DNA from 4 places in the Micromonospora sagamiensis genome. Region 1 is predicted to be linked to each of the others. Evidence: riboswitches for the same ligand, from Rfam matches in the RefSeq annotation. Region 1 holds a riboswitch; each other region holds the start of a gene.
The links. Region 1 has a riboswitch for cyclic di-AMP ahead of IGA62_RS21790 (C39 family peptidase). Riboswitches for the same ligand answer to the same signal wherever they lie in the genome.
Positions count from the first base shown of each region.

Region 2: it holds a riboswitch for cyclic di-AMP, as region 1 does, so the genes downstream of both, IGA62_RS13465 (C40 family peptidase) here and IGA62_RS21790 (C39 family peptidase) in region 1, are expected to answer to the same signal.
Region 3: it holds a riboswitch for cyclic di-AMP, as region 1 does, so the genes downstream of both, IGA62_RS04715 (coiled-coil domain-containing protein) here and IGA62_RS21790 (C39 family peptidase) in region 1, are expected to answer to the same signal.
Region 4: it holds a riboswitch for cyclic di-AMP, as region 1 does, so the genes downstream of both, IGA62_RS15655 (coiled-coil domain-containing protein) here and IGA62_RS21790 (C39 family peptidase) in region 1, are expected to answer to the same signal.

Region 1 covers NZ_AP023438.1:4,926,888-4,930,354, reverse strand. The annotation lists gene IGA62_RS21795 (CDP-glycerol glycerophosphotransferase family protein) at 1-1,029, shown strand, start outside; gene IGA62_RS21790 (C39 family peptidase) at 1,130-1,999, opposite strand; cyclic di-AMP (ydaO/yuaA leader) riboswitch at 2,196-2,334, opposite strand; gene IGA62_RS21785 (hypothetical protein) at 2,698-3,467, opposite strand, start outside.
Region 2 covers NZ_AP023438.1:3,101,179-3,104,645, reverse strand. The annotation lists gene IGA62_RS13475 (pyridoxamine 5'-phosphate oxidase family protein) at 1-286, opposite strand, end outside; gene dcd (dCTP deaminase) at 382-960, shown strand; gene IGA62_RS13465 (C40 family peptidase) at 1,083-2,123, opposite strand; cyclic di-AMP (ydaO/yuaA leader) riboswitch at 2,137-2,268, opposite strand; gene IGA62_RS13460 (C40 family peptidase) at 2,510-3,467, opposite strand, start outside.
Region 3 covers NZ_AP023438.1:1,158,892-1,162,358, forward strand. The annotation lists gene IGA62_RS04705 (HelD family protein) at 1-638, shown strand, start outside; gene IGA62_RS04710 (cation diffusion facilitator family transporter) at 780-1,694, shown strand; cyclic di-AMP (ydaO/yuaA leader) riboswitch at 1,848-1,979, shown strand; gene IGA62_RS04715 (coiled-coil domain-containing protein) at 1,984-3,057, shown strand; gene IGA62_RS04720 (PfkB family carbohydrate kinase) at 3,225-3,467, shown strand, end outside.
Region 4 covers NZ_AP023438.1:3,544,083-3,547,549, forward strand. The annotation lists gene IGA62_RS15645 (helix-turn-helix transcriptional regulator) at 1-202, opposite strand, end outside; gene IGA62_RS15650 (carbonic anhydrase) at 372-1,058, shown strand; gene IGA62_RS15655 (coiled-coil domain-containing protein) at 1,182-2,192, opposite strand; cyclic di-AMP (ydaO/yuaA leader) riboswitch at 2,197-2,327, opposite strand; gene IGA62_RS15660 (YibE/F family protein) at 2,494-3,467, opposite strand, start outside.

The sequences.
Region 1 (3,467 bases):
CGCGAGCCGGAGTTCCTGGCTCCGATCGCGGCGGCGACCCGCGCGCCGGTGGTGTACTGCCCGACGCTGAAGGCGATCGACGAGGCGCTGGTGCCCACCCTGCGGGTGGCGTTCTACGTCAACCACGGCGCGAAGAACGCGCACTGCATCCGCTTCACCCAGCTCACCCACATCCAGATCCACCACGGCGACAGCGACAAGGCCCCGAGCGCCAACCCGGTCTCGGCGATCTTCGACCGGAACTTCGTGGCCGGGCAGGCGGCGATCGACCGGTACGCCCGCGCCGGGGTGCAGATCCCGGCGGAGAAGTTCGTCGTCGTCGGCCGTCCCCAGGTGGAGGCGATCGGGGTACGCCGGCCGCCGCTGCCGATGCCGGCCCAGCCGACCGTGCTCTACACGCCCACCTGGACCGGGCACCACGCGGACGCCAACTACTGCTCGCTGCCGGTGGCCGAGGCGCTGGTCGGGCGGCTGCTGGCCCGGGGCGCGACGGTGATCCTGCGGGCCCACCCGTACACCGCGCAGAACCCGGAGTCGGCCCGGCAGCTCGCCCGGGTGGAGGAGGTGCTCGCGGCGGACCGCTCCCGCACCGGCCGGCAGCACGTCTGGGGCACCGAGGCCAGTCGGGCGATGAGTCTGGTCGACTGCGTGAACCGCTCCGACGCGCTGATCTCCGACGTCTCCGGGGTGATCTCCGACTACCTCTACTCGGGCAAGCCGTACGCGGTGACCGACATGGGCGCCGACGGCGACGCGTTCACCGAGCGCTTCCCGCTGGCCCGCTCCGGCTACGTGCTGCGCCGGGACCTGGCCGACGTCGACGACGTCCTGGAGCGGCTGCTCGGCACCGACCCGCTGGCCGAGGCCCGCTGGGCGATGCGCACCCACTACCTCGGCGACTTCCCGGTCGAGTCGTACGCCGAGGGGTTCCTGTCGGCCGCCCGGGCGCACCTCGCGCCAGCCGCCGTGCCAGCCTCCCGCACCGGCGACACGCACCGGCCGGTCGGGACGGAGTCCGTCACCGGCTGAACCCGGCGCCCCCGCGGGTGGTAGGAGGGGTCCCCTGTTACCGCATTTTGAGGAGCAGGGGTCCCCTCCTACCACCGCAGCGGTTGCACCCCCGCGCGGGTCAGGCGGAGTAGCCGCGGGTGGCGGCCCAGTGCGCCAGGCTGATGGTGGTCATCCAGTACGAACCGGCGGCGGCGTTCGCCGGGTCCGCGATCTTGACGGTACGACCGTTGTCCCGGTAACCGACCACGGTCAGGTAGTGCCCGCCGGGGTAGGAGTGCCATCCGCCCGCCACGTCGGTGGCGGAACCGGCGATGTTCACCACGACGGCGTACCCGTTGCCGACGGCCCGCACCACGTCGGCCTGGAGCCGGTCCATCTGGGCCGGGGTGGCCGCGCCACCGGGGATCGTCCGGGTCCGGTAGACGTCCCGGCCGACGAGGTCGTTGAGGACCCGGGTGGTGTCCTCGGCGGAGTTGGTGCCGGCCTCGGTGGTGTTCAGCCGCCGGGCGAGGTCGTCCTGGCTGCGGACGACGTCCCGGGCGGTGAGCGCGATCCGGGTGGCGGCCGGACCGCAGTAGTAGAAGGTGGTCTGCTCCTGGTACTGGATGTCGAGCACCTTCGACGCGGGCGGCTTCGGCGGGGTGGGGCTGGTTGTCAGGTCCGGGTCCGCCGAGCGGGTGGCGGCGGGCGAGGCGGACCGGGTGGCCGGCGTCGCCGCGGTGGCCGGTGGGGTGGTGGCGACGGCGGACGGGGTGGCCGGGGACGCGGTGGCGCGGTCGCGGTGCCGGGAGGCGGCGGTCGACCGGTCCGGCTCGGCCGCCGTGGCGACGGTGTCGTCCCGGCGCACCGGAGTGTCGGGGTCGACGAGCAGGACGCCGGCGGTGGACGCCGCCACCAGCACCGCCGCCGAGGCGGTCACCTGGTAGGACCGGCGGGTTCGGAACAGGGTGAACGGTCGCGGGACCGGGTACTTCACGGATTCCTCCACGGAAGGCAGGGGTGGAGAGCGGCGCACCTCATCGGCGCGCGGACGTACCGCACGCGGGATCGACGGGTCGCGGAGGGTGCCCGCTCGGACGGCGTCTGAGGGCGGACGCCGGAGTCAGTGCCGGCGACGCGGACGGCCGGCCGGCGGCACCTGGGCACCGTGGAGGAACCGGGAAACGGGGGTGTACAGCACGGACTACTCCTTCCGATACCGCCTACCGGGTTAGCTGACGGATTCGGGCGGGAAGATCGCCCTACCGCGGGTCGGCCCCGCGGATTCACCCCGGACGTACGTGGGTCCCCGGCTCGTCGAGCACGATTAAGCGGGCCGGCGCGGTGTCGCCCTTTGCGACCTACGACCGCACCAGACGGGCCGACACTACTGATACCTCGATCCGCTGCCAACCCTCGTGAGCAGGCTGAACGGCCCCTCACACCCGGAATTTCGGTGCGTTGCCGGGCTGACGTCGCTCAATGGGACGAGCCGTTTACCAGTCATCGTCGAGGCGGTTACCGCCACGGGTCGGCACAACCGGGCCGCCGCACCGGGCGCGGAACGGGACGACCGGGGTCGAACGTGCCGCACGGCAGGGCGTGGCCCGGGTCACGTCACGATCCGGTCACGCCGCCGGCTGCGGTGACCCCGCAGTGCCACAGGGACCCCGCAGCGGCCCGGGAACGGGACCGGTCAGGTCAGGGTCAGCCCACCCGCGCCGGCCGCCACCGGGCAGCGGGACGGACCGCGCCGGGCACACGTCGGGACGCGGCGACGACCGTCGAGGTGCTCGCCCGGAGGCGCTCCGCGGCGAGGGACGCCTCCTCCGCCAGGGACCGCGCCGCCCTGGCGGCCACCTCGGCCCGCTGCCAGGCCGCCCGCTCCCGCTCGGCCGCCGTCCGGTACTCCACCCGCCGTAGGTCGCGCAGCACCCGGTGCAGGACCGCCTCCTGCACGACCGGGTGCAGACGGGGGTCCCACCCGTTGCGGCGGGCGAACACGTCGCTGAGCTCCCGCACCGACAGGTCCCCCCGCCAGTACGCGGCCATCGCGGACCGGTGCAGGAACCGCTCGCGGGCGACGTACTCGGCCGGGGTGCGGGGCGTCCGGGGGGCGGGCAGGGCGGTGGCCCCGGCGAAGCGACGGGCAGCGGTCTCCGCCTCGTCGTACGCCCGCCAGGCCTGGTCGACCCGCTCCTGCGCGGTCAGCCACTCCGTCCGACGGCGGCGGGCGGTCTGCGCGGCCCCGGCCGCGGCGACGGCCACCTCCTCGGCGTACCGGCGCAGGTCGGCCGGGTCGCCGACGGCGGGGTCGCCAGCGGCCGGGTCCGGGGCGGGTGGGGGCGGCACCCCCTCCCGTTCCCGCTCGGGGCGTGCCACCAGGACGGTGAGCACGGTCAGGGCGAGCACGAGCAGGGCGGACCAGATGGCGGCCGCCCGGGGCACGTCCACCAGGAACTCGTAGAGAACGATGT
Region 2 (3,467 bases), 1.8 Mb from region 1:
GGCGGGCGTGTCCGGCCACGTACGCCTCGTCGTCGCTCTCCTCCGGCGGGAACGAGTGCAGCGCGTACCGCCCGTCGCGCTCCAGGTCGCGGCGCTTGGGCGAGTCGATGACGAAGCAGAAGAGTCCCTCGTCGGTGATGACCGGGGAGACCGGATGGACCCGGGGGCCACCGTCGGCCCGGACCGTGGCCAGGTAGCCGAAGCCCGGGCCGTACTGCTGCATGAGAAGGCGGATCGCGTCGGCGAGGCGGGGCTCGTCGGCGGCGAACTCGGACCAGGAAGCCATACCGACATCCTATCGAACACGCGTACGAAAACGCAGCCCGACGCGCTGGTCACCCGCCGGATCGTGGGGCCGGTGGTCCTCGCTATGGTGGTGCGATGCTGCTCTCCGACCGGGACCTCGTCAGCGAGATCAAGGCTGGCACGCTGGCGCTGGAGCCGTTCGACGCGAGTCTGGTGCAGCCCTCCAGCATCGACGTACGCCTGGACCGGCTCTTCCGGGTCTTCAACAACCACCTCTACACCCACATCGACCCGGCGCGGCAGCAGGACGACCTCACCTCGCTGGTGGAGGTGCCCGAGGGAGAGCCCTTCGTGCTGCACCCCGGCGAGTTCGTGCTCGCCTCCACGCTGGAGGTCATCTCGCTCGGCGACCAGCTCGCGGGCCGGTTGGAGGGCAAGTCGAGCCTGGGCCGGCTCGGCCTGCTGACCCACTCCACCGCCGGTTTCATCGACCCGGGCTTCTCCGGCCACGTGACGTTGGAACTCTCCAACGTGGCCAATCTGCCGATCACGCTCTGGCCCGGCATGAAGATCGGTCAGCTCTGCATCTTCCGGCTCTCCTCGCCGGCCGAGCATCCGTACGGCTCCGCCGTCTACGGCTCGCGCTACCAGGGGCAGCGTGGGCCGACCCCGAGCCGGGCCTGGCGGAACTGGCGCACCTGGCCCACCCGCTGAACGTTGCCGCCCCCGCCACCCCTCGTTCCGGTGGTGGTGATGGTGTTCGCTCCGCTTCGTCAGGTGGCTGCAGGGGACCCCTGCTACACAAAATGCGGTAACAGGGGTCCCCTGCTACCACCTCAGCCCGGCCGACCGTAACTGTGCACCGGGCCGTCGTCGACGCGCTTCATCTTCACCGGCGCGCCGGCCCGGGAGGCGTGCACCAGCCAGCCGTTGCCGACGTACATGCCGACGTGGTGCAGGTCGGCGTAGTAGAAGACGAGGTCGCCGGGGCGTAGGTCGTTCCGGCTCACCGGTGCGGTCGCCCGTCGCTGCTGGGCGGCGTTGTGCGGCAGTGTGACCCCGGCCCGTGCCCAGGCGGCGAGGGTGAGCCCGGAGCAGTCGTACGCGTTCGGCCCCTCGGCCCCCCAGACGTAGGGCTTGCCGATCTGGGCGCAGGCGAAGCCGACGGCCCGGCCGGCGGCACCGCCCGGGTAGACGGCGGGGCAGGGGGCGGGGCGCAGGCTGGTGCCACCGCCGTCGCCGTACGCCTTCAGGCGCATCTTCTGCAGGCGGGCGATGTCGACGTCGATCTGCCGCCGCTTGGCGTCCAGTTGGCGTTCGGCCTGACCGAGCTGTGCGATCAGCCGGTCGAGCGGAGCCTTGCGGGCGCTGAGCTGGTCTCGCACCTCGACCACGTGCCGGATGTCGTCCTGCTGCCGGCGGGCGAACTGGTCGAGCAGTTCGAGCTGGTGGACGACGGTGGCTGGCGACGGGTTGGCCAGCATGGCGTTCAGGGCGGAGGCGTTCTCCCCCTTGTACGCCCGGATCGCGAGCCCGCCGACCTTGCTCATCGCCTGGTCGATCTGGCGTCGCAGCGGCTCGATCCGGGCGGTGAGGGCCGCCGCCTGCCGCCGCTTGGTGGCGAGCGCCTGCCGGGTGGCGTTGTGCTGTTCGATAACCGGTTCGAGGGCGTTCCACTCCCGGTCGATCTGACGTTCGATCTCGGCGACCGAGGGTTCGGCGTGGGCCGCGCCGGCACCGCCCGTCACGAGGACGGCGGCTCCGGCGAGGACGGTGATGACGGTGGTGAAGCGGGACCAGCATGGACGCGGCGCAGCCGTCGTCCGGGCAGCCGGGGCCGACCGGGCGGACGGTGGCCGCGGGGCATGGTGTGCCACCGGGCTCCGTACTCCTTCTTCCGTTGACCGCCTACCGGGTTAGCTGACGGGTTCGGGCGGGAAGGGAGCGCCCTACCTGGCGTACGGATTCACCCCGATGGTGCTGGTGGTTCCCCGGCTCGCTCTGCTGTGGCGACGTTTCTCGTTGTGGCGACGTGCGTCGTGCGACTCGGCGGTGTCGAGCCGTTGCCGCCTCCGAATGGCGGACCTGTCACCGGCTCGGCAAGTGCCGAGACTAGGGACGGCCGTCGTCGATCCGCAACACGCTTCGCGGGAGTGCCACCTGCCGATTTCCGACAGTAACCACTGTGGGCGCCGTTCGTTGGCCCATCGCGACGCGGGTCCCCGGCCAGTGGCCGGGGACCCGCGTCGTCAGGATGGATCGGTCAGTACGGGCGGCGGAAGCCCGCGACCGGCATGTGGTTGATGCTGGCCACCTGCACCGGCTTACCGGCCCGGGGGGCGTGCACCATGATGCCGTTGCCCAGGTAGAGCCCGACGTGGTGCAGGTCGCTGAAGAAGAAGACCAGGTCACCGGGGCGGGCCTCGGAGCGGCTGATCGACTTGGTCTCACGCCACTGCGCGCCGGTGAAGTGGGTCAGGTGGATACCCGCGGCCTTGTAGGCGTACTGGGTGAGCCCGGAGCAGTCGAACGAGTTGGGCCCGGTGGCACCCCAGACGTACGGGTCACCGACCTGGGCGCAGGCGGTCCTGATGGCGGTGTTGGCCTTGCTGCTGATCACGCCCTTGATCAGCGGGCAGCCGGGGGCGCTGACCGCGGTCTTCGGCATGGACGCCCGGAGCCGCTTGATCTCCGTATCGATCTTCGCCTTCTTCGCCGCCAGGTCCTTCTCCTGCTGGGTCTGGCTGGTGATGAGGGTGTCGAGCTTCTGCTTCTCGGCTTCGTACTTCGCCTGGATCGCCAGCACGCCCTGGAGTTCCTTGCGCTGGTGGGCGGCGAGCCGGTCGAGCAGGCCGATCTGCTCGGCCAGGGTGCCCGGCTTCGCGCTGACCAGCAGCGCGCCGATCTCCTGGGACGGGCCGGTCATGTAGTGCCGGGAGGCCAGGGCGCCGATCCGGTTCATGGCCATGTCGCTCTGCAGCGCGAGCGGCTGGATCTTCTTCGCCAGGTCGGCCGACTTCTTCTGGTTGACCTTGAGCTGGCTGCGGACCTCGTTGTACTTCTCGATGGTGGGCTCCAACTGCTCCCACTGCTTGTCGATCTGCGCCTCGATCTCCTCGGGAGTGGGCGCGACCTGCGCGGGAGCAGCGAGCAGTCCGGCACCGACCACGACGGCGGCGGACAGGGTGACCAGGGTACGAACGAACCGACGGAGCCCACCC
Region 3 (3,467 bases), 3.2 Mb from region 1:
ACCGCGACTACGCCCACGTGGTGGTCGACGAGGCGCAGGACGTGTCGCCGATGCAGTGGCGGATGCTCGGCCGGCGGGGCCGGCTGGCGTCCTGGACGGTGGTCGGCGACCCGGCGCAGACCGCCTGGACCGGCGACCCGGAGGAGCTGGCCCGGGCCCGCGACCAGGCGCTCGGCCGGCGTAAGCGGCACGAGTTCACCCTGACCACGAACTACCGCAACTCGGCGGAGATCTTCGCGGTGGCGGCGGCCGAGATCCGCACCATCCACCCGGACCTCCCGCTGCCGACGGCGGTCCGGTCCACCGGCGTGCACCCGGTGGCGCTGACCGTGCCGATGGCGCAGCTGCCGGCGCGGACGGTCGAGGCGGTCACCGCGCTGCTGGCCCAGGTGGCCGGGACGGTGGGCGTGATCACGCCGGTGCCCCGCCGGGACGAGGTGGCCGGCTGGCTGGCCCACCTGGACTCGCCGCGCCTCCAGGTGGTGACCAGCCTCCAGGCCAAGGGCATGGAGTACGACGGGGTGGCACTGGTCGCGCCGGGTGAGATCCGGGCGGAGCCGGGTTCCGGCGTACGGACCCTCTACGTGGCGCTCTCCCGGGCCACCCAGCGGCTCACCACCATCGATCCGGTCGGCTGACCCGTCCGCCCCGCCCCGGCCGGCTGCCTCTCCAGGCGGCCGGCCGCTTCCGTTCCGGGCGGGTGACCCGCCCTTACTTGCATACATAGCGATGTGAACATACATTGGGTCCGGGCCGAACGGGGAACGGAGGGTGGGGGCGTGGGCGCAGGTCATGACCACCACGGCGGGATCGCACACGCCGCACAGCGGCACACCGGCCGCCTCTGGGCCGCGTTCGGGCTGCTCGCCGTCCTGATGGCGGTCGAGGCGGTGACCGCGCTCGGCACCGGGTCGCTGGCCCTGCTCTCCGACGCCGGCCACATGTTCACCGACGTGCTCGGCATCGGCATGGCGCTGGCGGCGATCACCGCCGCCCGACGGGCCGGCCGGGATCCGCAGCACACCTTCGGCCTCTACCGGCTGGAGGTGCTCGCCGCGCTGGCCAACGCCGTCCTCCTCTCCGGGGTCGCGGTCTACGTGCTCGTCGAGGCGGTCCGCCGGTTCGGCGACCCGCCGGAGGTGACCACCGGCCCGATGCTGGTGGTGGCGGTGCTCGGCCTGCTGGCGAACCTGGTCGCCTTCGGGCTGCTGCGCGAGGGCGCGAAGGAGAGCATCAACCTGCGCGGGGCCTACCTGGAGGTGCTGGGCGACCTGCTCGGCTCCGTCGGTGTGATCACCGCTGCGGTGGTCATCGCGCTGACCGACTGGTGGTGGGCCGACCCGCTGGTCGCGGTGGCGATCGGGGTCTTCATCCTGCCGCGCACCTGGCGGCTGGGCCGGGCGGCGCTGCGCATCCTGGTCCAGGCCGCGCCGGAGCACCTCCAGGTGGGCGCGGTGCGCGACCGGCTGGGCGCCGTCCCCGGCGTGGTCGAGGTGCACGACCTGCACCTCTGGACGCTCACCTCGGGGATGGAGGTCGTCTCGGCCCACCTGACCACGGACCCGACGGCCGAGGTCGGCACCGTGCTCGCCGCCGCGCGGACCGCGCTGCACGAGGACTTCCACATCGAGCACGCCACGCTCCAGCTCGAGCCCGGCCAGTCGCCCGGCGTCTGTGACCGGGTCGAGTGGTAATTAGGGCAAACTTAAATCTCGGCGTGTATTGTCCGCCTATGTCGGATATGCCGGTGAGGACCCCTGGGAGTGGTGTGGCCAACGCTGCCCCTGGGACACCGGCTTCGGTAGTCTCGGACCCGGTCAACGCCAGGCGGCGCCCTCCGGCGCCTGCGGTGACCGCCGCCTAATCGCCGATGACGGCGAGCCGGGGAACCACGTCCTTGGGGTGCATCCGCGTGAGCGGTAGGGATCTTCCGTCCCGAACCCGTCAGCTAACCCGGTCGGCGGCTGACGGAAGGACATGTGCATGCCAGTAGTGGCACCCGTACGACGTACCGCCGCCCGGATGGCGGCCCTGATCGCCGCGACGCTCGCCCTCGGCGTCGCGGCCACGCCGGTCGGCGTGGTCCCCGCCGCGGCGGCGCCCCCGCTGGCGGCCAAGGCCCCCGGCGACGACCCCGAGGGAGGCACCCCCGCCCTGCGCGCCCAACTCGAGGCGGCCAGCAAGGGCTGGCTCGACGCGAAGGACGCGCTCGCGAAGTCGGTCGCCCGCCAGCAGAAGATCAACGAACAGCTCACCACCATCGAGAAGGACCTGGCGGTCCGGGACCAGAAGGTCGGCGTGATCGCCGGGCTGGCGTACCGGACCGGCCGACTCGGACCGGCCTCGGCACTGCTGTCCAGCGACTCGCCGGACAACTTCATGGACCGGCTCGTCGCGCTGGACGCGGTCGCCGCCAACGAGGACCGCGAGCTACGCGGCCTGCTGACCACCCGGGAGCAGGCCAACCGGGCGAAGACGGCACTGAACCGGGAGATCACCGAGCAGCGCAAGCAGGTCTCGGTGATGGAAAAGCGCAAGCAGCAGGCCGAGCAGGCCCTGGTGGTCGCCAACCGGAAGACCGCGGCCACCCGCCCCAGCGGGGGCAGCGACTCGACCCGGTCCGCCACCGCGAAGCCGGCGCCGCGCAACCCCGACGGGTCCTGGCCACCCGAGTCGTGCAGCGTCAACGACCCGACGCCCGCCGACGGCTGCATCACCCCGCGTACGCTGCACGCGCTCAACCAGGCCAAGGCCGCCGGCTTCACCCGGTACGTCTCCTGCTACCGCCCCGGCGGTTCGGGTGAGCACCCCAAGGGGCGGGCCTGCGACTTCGCCGCACAGAAGAGCGGCTTCGGCGGCGACGCCACCGGCGGCGACAAGACGTACGGCGACAACCTGGCGGCGTACTTCAAGAACAACGCCAGCCGGCTCGGGGTGCTCTACGTCATCTGGTACCGGCAGATCTGGCTGCCCAGCAGCGGGTGGAAGTCGTACAGCGGGGCCAACGGCGATCCGTCGAGCGACCACACCAACCACGTCCACCTGTCGGTCTACTGAGCCACCCGGCGCGGCCCGTCGTCCCCCACCCGGGGGTGGCGGGCCGCGTGCCGTACCGCCCCGGCGGGACGACCCGGACACCCTCCTCCACAACCCCCTGAAGGGGTCGCATGAGCGGCCCCGGGCGGGGAACCCGGGCCGCGCGAGCGGACGAGAGGCGGGCACCCATGGACGGTCCCGACGGGTACGTGATGGTCTTCGCGCCGGCACCCGTGCTGACGGTCACCATCGACCAGCCGAGCGAGGAGACCGAACTCCACCTGCACCCGGGCGGGCAGGGGGTCTGGCAGGCCCGGATGATCATGTCGCTCGGGGTTCCCGTGGTGCTCTGCGCCAGCCTCGGTGGCGAGATCGGCCAGGTGCTGGAGCCGTTGCTGATCACCGAGGGGGTGCAGCTGAAGCGGGTGCTG
Region 4 (3,467 bases), 1.4 Mb from region 1:
TGCGTTGGAGGTACCCGCCGGCCTCCAGGTCGGCCACGATCGCCTGCGCGGCCCGTTCGGTGACGCCCACCTCGTCGGCGACGTCTCGAAGCCGGGCGGTGGGGTTACGGGCGATGGCGAGCAGTACGTGTGCGTGGTTCGTGAGGAAGGTCCAGTTGCGCTGGCTCCCGTTCTCACGCTGAGTCGTCGCCATGACCGTCATGTTATGACCTTCGTTTCGCATTCACCGCCGCGCCCTCCGGTGTCAACACCTGAAACGCATATCACGTATCCCTTGACGTGGTTTGCGCTCCGTGTGACCGTGGTGGCAAGCCGTGCCCACCCTCGTCGTGCGTGCGGGCGGGCCGGCCCGGAGAAGGGGTGGGGAAGTCATGACCGTTCCTGCTACGCAGCAGCCTCCGACGAGTCCCGCGCAGGCGCTGGACGAACTGCTCGCGGGCAACCGGCGTTTCGTCACCGGCAGCCCGCTGCACCCCAACCAGGACGCCGGTCACCGAACCGCGGTCGCCGACGGGCAGCACCCCTTCGCGGTCCTGGTCGGCTGCTCCGACTCCCGCCTCGCCGCCGAGATCATCTTCGACCGGGGCCTCGGTGACCTCTTCGTCGTCCGGACCGCCGGGCACACCGTCGGGGCCGAGGTGCTCGGCAGCGTCGAGTACGCGATCACCGTCCTGGAGACCCCACTGGTTGTCGTCCTCGGCCACGACTCCTGCGGCGCGGTGCAGGCCGCCCGGGAGGCCGACGGCACCGGGGCGACGCCCTCCGGCTACCTGGGGGCGGTCGTCGGCGCGGTGGTGCCGAGCCTCCGCCGGGCCGCCCGGGAGGGCGTCGACGACATCGACGGGATCGTCGACATCCACATCGACCACACCGTCGAACTGCTGCTGGAGCGCTCGGTGACCCTGAACCGGGCGGTGCGGGACGGGCGGTGCGCGGTGGTCGGCATGTCGTACCGCCTGGCCGCCGGCGAGGTGCGGATGGTCCGTGCGATGCCCGCCAGCGAGGACGTCGCCCTCGTCGCCGGCCCGGCCGCCCTCACGGCCCCCTCAGGCAGCTGAACTCCGCCCGGCCGGCGGCGCGGGTGGCCGGCGGCCCTGGCCCACCGGCGTCGACCCGGTAACGCGAACAGGCCCCGCTCTCCCAGGTGTGTGGAGGCGGGGCCCGTGTTCGTCCGGCGCAGGTCAGAGCATGGACACGTGTACGTGGTCGGTGTGGTCGGAGGGGCCGCTGTACGACTTCCAGCCGGTTGCCGGGAACCAGATCTGCTTGTTCCAGATCACGTAGTAGATGCCGAGCCGGTCGGCGTTACGGACCAGGAACGCGGTGAGGTTGTTGCCGTACATCCGCTCCGCGCGGGTGTCCCAGCTGCTGAACCCCGACTTCTGGAGCGACCAGTCGCAGGCCCGCCCCTTCGGGTGCTCGTACGGCCCGCCCGGCCGGTAGCACCCGACGAAGAGGTTGAAGCCGGCCCGCTTGACCTCCCTGTACATGTGCAGGGTGCGCGGGGTGATGCAGCCGCCGGTGGTCGGGTCGTCCTCGGTGCAGCCCAGCGGGCGCCAGTTGCCGTTGCTGTCCCGCCCGGGGCCGATCCGGGCGATCGGGGAGGTGGCGTCCACCAGGCCACCGGTCAGCCCGACGCCGCCGACGAGGGCGAGCGACCGCTCCGCCTCGCGCTTGCGCTTCTGCAGGATGTCCGCCTGCTTCTGCTGCTCCAGCACCTCGGCGTCGAGCGCCTTCTTGGCCCGTTCCGCCTGCTCCTTGACGGCGGCGACGGCGGCGACCTTCTTGCTGTTGACCATGTTCATCTCGTCCAGCGCGGCGGCCCGCTTGACGAACGAGTCGGGCGTGTCGCTGTCCAGCAGCATGGAGGCGGGGCCGACCCGGCCGGTCATGTAGGACCGCACCGCGATCGTGGCCACCTGTGGGGTGAGCGCCTTCAACTCGTTCCGGGTCCGCTCGACCTCCAGGGCGAGGGTGAGCTGACGCTTCTTCGAGGCGTTCAGTTTCGCCTGGGCCTGGGTGTAGCTGCGGTTCGCCTCCTCGATGACCTCGTTGAGGAGCGTGGGCTGTTCTCCGTCGTGCCCCGACGGGCTCGACGGCTCCGCCAGTGCCGGCGCGGGCCCAGCGGCCACGGCGAGGGCGGCGATCACGACCACGACAGGTTTCAGCCAGCGGCGCAGGGGTGCCGTCACAGTTTTCCCTTCCGTCGACCGCCGACCGGGTTAGCTGACGGGTTCGGGGCGGAAGTGGCCCCTACCGCTGACGCGGATGCACCCCATGAACCTGGTTCCCCGGTTCGCCGGTGGGCGATTAGGCGGTGGCCCCGCTGGCGCCGGTGCGCGCCTTCGGCGGTAACCGGCAGCGAGGTTACCTGACGGCGGGCATGGGGTTCTACGCCCGGATCCCGACCAAAAGCGTTATTTCCCTAATGCTTTCCGTCACTCCTGTCACATTTGTCAAGATCAGGGCGGTTGGCGGTGACGTTATGGAGTGTCACCATGTCGGATCCGTGTCCGCCGAGCGGCCCGGAGCGGGCGCGGAATCGGTCGGTCCGGTGGCGGCCCGGGGGCCGCTCAGGGCGGCGAGGGCCTCGTCCCGCTCGCCGGCGGGCCGGGGCAGCCGGCGGGTTGGCGTACCACCCCGGCCGGCGGTGGTCACCAGGGCGGCCAGGCCGGTGGTGATCGGTACGGCGGCGATCAGGCCGAGCGTCGCGACGATGCTGCGGACGATCTCCTGGGCGAGGAACTCGCTGGTGACGATCTCGCTGACCCCGCGCGTGTCGGCGGTCAGCAACAGCAGCAGGGGCAACGACGCGCCCGCGTACGCGAGCACGATCGTGTTGACCGTCGAGGCGATGTGCGCCCGGCCGACCCGGGTGGCCGCCCGGTAGAGCTGGAGCCGGGTGAGACCGGGGTTGGCGTGGGCCAGCTCGGTGACCGTGGCCGCCTGGGTGACCGTGACGTCGTCCAGGACGCCCAGGGAGCCGATGATGATCCCGGCCAGGAGCAACCCGTGCAGGTCCACGTCGGCTTGGAACATCGACAGCGTGGTGGCGTCCTCGGAGCCGTACCCGGTGAGGTGGGTGAACGCGGTCGCCAGGCTGCCGAGCAGGCCGGTGAGCACCAGGCTGGCCAGGGTGCCGAGGACGGCGACGGAGGTCTGCGCGGTGACCCCGTGGGTGAGGTACAGCACCACGAACATGATCAGCGCGGCGCCGGTGACCGCCACCGGCAGCGGAGCCTGCCCGGCGCTGATGCCCGGCAGTACGAAGGTGAGCAGGATGGCGAAGCTGGCCGCCAGTCCGCCGAGCGCGGCCAGACCGCGCCACCGACCGAACGCGACGATGGCGACGGCGAACGCCAGCGCCAGCCAGATCAGCGGCTTGCCCCGCTGGTGGGCGGCGATGCTGTAGGCGCTGACCGTCGGGTCGGCCGGGTCGGTCAGCACCACCAGGACGATCTCGTCGC